DNA from 2 places in the Geobacillus sp. PK12 genome. Region 2 is predicted to be linked to the other one. Evidence: predicted binding sites of a transcription regulator. Region 2 holds the regulator's gene; the other holds the start of a gene.
The links. Region 2 encodes Rex, which represses fermentation and respiration genes when NADH is low (regulators of the CRP and FNR family bind a similar motif). Its sites were predicted from a motif close to TTGTGAAATATTTCACAA; they were not measured.
Positions count from the first base shown of each region.

Region 1 (3,195 bases), on a different contig from region 2:
CTTGCCAGACGTTCATTCGCTTGATCCCTCATCGTCATTCAAAAGCCACACGTCGACCTCATCGCCGGCCGCAAACCCCCGCGTTCCGCCCGGCAGCACCATTAAGGCGTTCGCTGCCGCGAGCGAAGTGACGATGTTCGATTTGTCCATGCCGACCGGCTTCACGACAAGCCGACCGTCAACCGCCTCGACCCGGCTGCGCACGAAGCGGGTGAACGGGTTCGGCTTCGGAAACTCGGCGCCAAGGGTGGCTTTCGCTTTTTTCAAATACGGCTTGGCCGAAAACAGCCGCGTGCGCACGACCGGGCGGACGAACAGCTCATACCCGACGTAGCACGCCGACGGGTTTCCGGATAGACCGAACAGCAGCTTGCCATCAATCTCGGCGACGGTCGTCACGCTCCCCGGGCGCATGGCGATTTTGTTAAACAACACGTTCGCTCCGAGCCGCTTGTAAATGGCGGGCAAATAATCGAAATCCCCGACCGAGACGCCGCCGGTCGTAATGAGCATGTCCACTTGATCGAGCGCCTGGCGCACAGCGTGAAAACACGCATCGAGGTCGTCGGCCAACTGGCCGAAATAAATCGGCTCGGCGCCGCTTTTGAACACCTGCGCCTCGATCATGTAGGCGTTGCTGTTGCGGATTTTTCCCGGCACAAGCGGTTCAGAGACGTCGAGCAGTTCGCTGCCGGTCGCAAAAATGCCAATCCGGGGCTTTTTCGCCACCTTCACTTCGGCGTAGCCGAACGTCGCCAAGAGCGCCGCCACCCCGGGATTGATGCGCGTCCCTTTTTCGATAAGCGGCTGCCCTTTTTTCGCGTCTTCCCCTTGAAATGAAATGTTGTCGCCAGGGCGGAACGAGCGCTTAATCGACATATACGTTTTTCCATCCCGCTCGTACTGTTTGGCGAGCTCGAGCATGACGACGGCATCGCACCCGTCGGGAATTTGCGCTCCGGTCATCAGGCGCACCGCTTGAAACGGGCCGACCGGCTGCTTCGCCACTTGCCCGGCGCCAATCGTTTCGATCACTTCAAACTCGACCGGATGGTCAAGTCCCGCTCCTTCCGAATCCGCGGCGCGAATGGCAAATCCGTCATACGGCGAGCGGTCAAACGGCGGCACGTCATGATCGGCGCGCAAATCTTCGGCCAAATAGCGGCCGTACGACTGGCGAAGCGGCACGATCTCCTCTTCTCCTCTCCCAGCGTAACGCATCACCCGGGTGATGGCTTCCGCTACGGGAATGGGGGTTCGTCTTTCGACCAACGGTGTTCTCCCCTTTCTTTCCCTCATTCACTTCACTAAGCCCATTTTATCGTTTTATCACAATGATTTCCAATCTTGCAGCTGCTTAATGGTTTTGTCCAATTTTTCATCAACGACGCTGGCATCATCAATATGTTGCAAAATCATCTTTTTCTTCCTCCCAGCGGCTTGCCTTGGCCAGCAGCCACATGCTGACTCCTCCTCTTTTTTCGGCCGTTCACATCTTCTATGCAGCACATTCACAATTTATAGGCTCTTCACCACAACATGTACTTGACAAGCAATACGGTTTCCTGCACAAAGATGTGCAAAAATCACTGATTTGTTGATTTTCCCTCACAAGCGTAAATAGAGTATGTTCAGAAAAAATCAAGTACCACTTTTGGTGAAGAGCCAATTTATATCGTCCGTTTTATTGTACAGGAAAGAAGGGAGCCACTGTTGTGATGTTCATCACATTTCCTTAGTTGTCCACTTTTTCGTTTGTGTGAGATGTGTCACAACGTTGGCGTCCAAAACAAGGTATGCTGAAGCTGTAACGATTTGGTGATGGAGGGATCCGAAATGGAACAGCAGTTTACCGAACAATCGTTGATTGGTGATATTGTCACGGTCTTTCCGAAAGCAGCGGATTTGTTTAAAGCGCGGCGGATTGATTTTTGCTGCGGCGGGCAGCGCCCGTTAAAAGAGGCCATCGAAGAGCGCGGACTGGACGGCGAAGCGCTCCTTCACCAGCTGAACACCTTGTATAACGAAGCGCAAAACAAGCCAACCGGAAACTGGAGTGAAGCGCCGCTAGCCGACTTGATCGAGCATATCATCAACACGCACCACCGCTATTTGAACGAGGAACTGCCGCAACTCAGCCCGTATGTCACGAAAGTGTTGCGCGTGCACGGCATGCACCATCCGCATCTTTCCCGCGTGCATAAACTGTTTCATGAGTTAAAAACAGAACTCGAGCAGCATCTCATTAAAGAGGAAACGGGAGCGTTCCCGCTCATTTTGCAATTTGCCGACAACCCGTCGCCGGAAAACCGGGAGGCGGTCGAGCAGGCCGTTCGTGAACTCGTCCATGAGCATGACGCCGCTGGCGATCTCATCAAAGACATTCGCGACATCACCAACGACTTCACCCCGCCGGAAGACGCGTGCGGCACGTACCGGCTCGTCTACAACCGACTCGCGGCGCTCGAAGACGATTTGTTTACCCACATCCATTTGGAAAACAACATCCTCTTCCCGCGCGTGTTGGCGGCGGTGAAGGTTTAAAGGAAGAAAGACGCCGATTCGCACTTCCGAAAACATAAACCAAAAACGGGATCGCTTCTTCTACGGAAAGAGCGCTCCCGTTTTTTTCACCCTCCAATATACGACATTTCAATTTTCGGCCGTTGTTTCGCCGTCTCCGCCGTCCGTTCTTCCGAATAGCGGTCCGTCCGCCGGTTCCAGACGGCTGTAATGAGCTCCTTCAGCTCCTCTTTCCCTGCCCCGGCGCGCAGTTTGTCTTTCAACGACACGCCTTTCGAGGCAAATAAACACGTATACAGCTTTCCGTCTGCGGAAATGCGCGCTCGTGTGCAGCTTTGACAAAACGCTTCCGTCACCGAGGCGATAAAGCCGACTTCCACGTCCGTGCCGACGTAGCGGTAGCGGCTCGCCACCTCCCCGAAGTACTCGTGTTCGACCGGCTCGAGCGGATGCATCGCGTTGATTTGCTCGTACATCTCTTTTTTCGTCACGACATGGGAGTAATCCCAGCCGTTCGTCGTGCCGACATCCATGAATTCAATAAAGCGGAGCGGGATGCCCAAGTCTTTAAAATAAGCCGCCATCGGCACGATTTGTGAATCGTTCCATCCTTTTTTGACCACCATGTTCACTTTGACGCCAAGCCCCGCCTCGCGCGCTGCTTCAATGCCT
Region 1 is NZ_SDKL01000002.1:204,523-207,717, reverse strand. Features, by position in the region: gene mobB (molybdopterin-guanine dinucleotide biosynthesis protein B) at 1-16, opposite strand, end outside; gene ETR37_RS01465 (molybdopterin molybdotransferase MoeA) at 13-1,272, opposite strand; gene ric (iron-sulfur cluster repair di-iron protein) at 1,837-2,544, shown strand; gene moaA (GTP 3',8-cyclase MoaA) at 2,631-3,195, opposite strand, start outside.
Region 1: ric (iron-sulfur cluster repair di-iron protein) is a predicted target of Rex. The motif match lies at 1,758-1,775, and genes of this name have one in related genera.

Region 2 (3,195 bases):
TCCGCTGTCCGCCGCTTAACGACGAGACCGGCGTTGTTTTATAATCATATGAGGAAAACTGCAGCCCGTGCAAAACGGAGCGGATGTCGGCTTCGTATTGGTAGCCGCCTTGTTCTTTGTATTGTTCTTGCAGCTCGTCATACATTTTCAGCGTTTTTTCATAGCGAGCGGGATCGGCGAGTACGTCCGGGTCGCCGAGTTGCATGCTGAGTTCGGCGAGCTGTTTTTCGAGTCCTAGAAGCGGGGTGAATACCTCAAGCATTTCGTCCCAAATGGAACGCGGCGAGTCGAGCCCGCTGTTTTGCGCCAAATAGCCGATTTTGATATGGTTTGGTTTGATGATTTTGCCGCTGTCGAAAGAGAGTTCACCGGCGATGATTTTCAACAATGTCGATTTTCCCGCTCCGTTGCGGCCGACAAGGGCGATTCGGTCGCGGGACTGTATTTCTAGTTTTATATTCGATAAAATAAGGTCAGCGCCGAAATATTTCGTGAGCCCGTGCACTTGCAAAATGATCATGTCCGTCACCTCGCGAATAGTTTAACGCAAGTCGCGAAAACGGTCAAAGACGAATGATGAAAAATCGTGTATAGTGTATAAATGGAGGAGATTGTATTGTCATCGTTCACTCATTTCAATGAACAAGGGCGCGCGAAAATGGTTGATATTACGCACAAAGAAGATACTGTGCGAGTGGCTGTGGCGCAAACGAGCGTGACTGTCAGCCGGGAAATTTACGAAAAAATGACGAGCAATGCGATCGAGAAAGGGGATGTGCTCGCCGTCGCTCAAGTGGCGGGGGTGATGGCGGCGAAGAAGACAGCTGACCTTATTCCAATGTGTCACCCGCTTATGTTAAAGGGTGTGGACATTGCTTTTGCTTGGGAAAACGATGGAGAAGCGCATAAGCTCGTCATCACGGCAACGGTGAAAACGAAAGGGAGCACAGGAGTGGAAATGGAAGCGCTGACGGCCGCTTCGGTCTGTGCGTTGACAGTGTACGATATGTGCAAGGCGCTTGATAAAGGAATGGTCATCGGTCCGACGTATTTGGTCGAAAAAACGGGCGGGAAGTCTGGCCATTACCGACGGAAAACCGATTAGCTAGGGGATGAGATCATGAGCAACGAACAACCGAAAATTCCGCAGGCAACCGCCAAACGGCTGCCGCTTTACTATCGGTTTTTGAAAAACTTGCACGCTTCCGGCAAGCAACGCGTCTCCTCTGCCGAGTTGAGCGAGGCGGTGAAAGTCGATCCGGCGACGATCCGCCGTGATTTCTCCTATTTTGGCGCGCTTGGCAAAAAGGGATACGGGTATAATGTCAATTATTTGTTGTCGTTTTTCCGCCGGACGCTTGAAGAGGATGAGGTGACCGAAGTCGCCTTGTTTGGCGTCGGCAATTTAGGCACCGCCTTTTTAAACTATAATTTTTCGAAAAACAACAATACGAAAATCGTGATGGCGTTTGATGTCGATGAGCGGAAAGTAGGGACGACAGTCGGCGGGGTGCCGGTCTATCATCTCGATGAGTTGGAGGAGCGGCTTCACGAAAACATCCCGGTCGCCATTTTAACCGTGCCGGCCGCCGCGGCTCAAGCGCTGACCGACCGCCTTGTCGCGCAAGGAATTAAAGGCATTTTAAACTTTACTCCGGCGCGGTTGAACGTGCCGAACCATATTCGCGTCCATCATATCGATTTAGCCATTGAGCTGCAGTCGCTCGTCTATTTTTTGAAAAACTATCCATCGCCATCGTAAAAAGGAGAGAACAACACATGAAATATTTGTTGCTCGTTGCTGTGATTTTGTTGCTGTTTGGCACGAAAAAGCTGCCGGAATTAGGGCGGTCGTTCGGCCAGTCGCTTCGCGAGTTTAAAGACGCCACAAAAGGGCTCGCTGATGACGAAGAAACGAAAACCGACCGATGACAAGGCAGGATGGAGAAACAATGAATGACAAAGAAATGTCGGTGTATGAGCATCTGGGTGAACTGCGAAAACGGCTCATCATCGTGCTCATCTTTTTTGCTGCGGCGCTTGTCGTTAGTTTCTTTTTTGTCGATGATGTCATTTTGTATTTGCAGCGAACGGCCGAGGCGAAGCATTTGACCATGAACGCCTTCCGCCTCACCGATCCGATTAAAGTGTATTTTCAGTTTGCCTTTGTCATCGCGGCTGTACTGTCGGCTCCGGTGCTGTTGTATCAAATTTGGGCGTTTGTCAGCCCCGGTCTGTATGAAAAAGAGCGGAAAGTGACGTTAAGCTATATCCCGGCGTCGATCGTTCTTTTTTTAGCAGGCGTCAGCTTCGCTTATTTCGTCTTGTTTCCGTTTGTCGTTCGATTTATGAGCCGGCTGGCTGACCAACTAGGGGTTCAACAAATGATCGGCATTAATGAATATTTTCAGTTTTTGCTTCAGCTCGTGCTGCCGTTTGGCATCGTGTTTCAGCTGCCGATCGTCGTGTTGTTTTTCACCCGCTTAGGGCTTATTACGCCGCAGCTTCTTGTTCGCATCCGCAAGTATGCGTATTTGGCGCTGCTTATTTTAGCGGCGGTCATTACGCCGCCGGATGTGCTGTCGCAAGTGATCGTCATGATTCCGCTCACCATTTTGTATGAAGGAAGCATTTGGGTGGCGCGCATCGGCTATCGGAAAGCGCAGCGAGCAGCCGAGGAGGAAGGCAAATGAGTGAGGCGGGACGAAAAACATTGAGAGGAAAGCGAGCAAGGCCGGGCCAAACGAAGGGGCCGTCTCAAAAGCCGCAACACAGGACTTTGAGGCCGGCCTCTTGTTTTTTGTTTCCATTTTCACGATATGATCGCCGTCATGAGACTGATGTTCTGGTCCCTTCCCGTCCGAATCACGGGAAGGGGTCAGCGTTTTGAGGCGAAAAGAAGGCGAAGGGCGGTGCCGAAATCAAAGGCAGCGAGCGCCGCTAAAGCGATGGTGGAGACGTTCCAAACCGTTTCATGAGCACTTTCGATGGCCAAATACGTAAACATTGAGCCTAAGACGAAATACGGAAGCGAAAACAGCTGAGGGTTTCGCATCATAGCCAAACCCTCCAAACGGCGAGCGGCAGCTCGGACTGGCGCATCATGTTCTCAATCTCGTCGGCCAACAGCGTCTGCATGGCGACGACGAACGTATTCATGGCGACATGGGCGAAAATCGGCACGAAAATGCGTCC
Region 2 is NZ_SDKL01000069.1:4,620-7,814, forward strand. Features, by position in the region: gene ETR37_RS17125 (ABC-F family ATP-binding cassette domain-containing protein) at 1-520, opposite strand, end outside; gene moaC (cyclic pyranopterin monophosphate synthase MoaC) at 617-1,105, shown strand; gene ETR37_RS17135 (redox-sensing transcriptional repressor Rex) at 1,121-1,762, shown strand; gene tatA (twin-arginine translocase TatA/TatE family subunit) at 1,780-1,932, shown strand; gene tatC (twin-arginine translocase subunit TatC) at 1,953-2,693, shown strand; gene ETR37_RS17150 (YdiK family protein) at 2,879-3,058, opposite strand; gene ETR37_RS17155 (CPBP family intramembrane glutamic endopeptidase) at 3,055-3,195, opposite strand, start outside.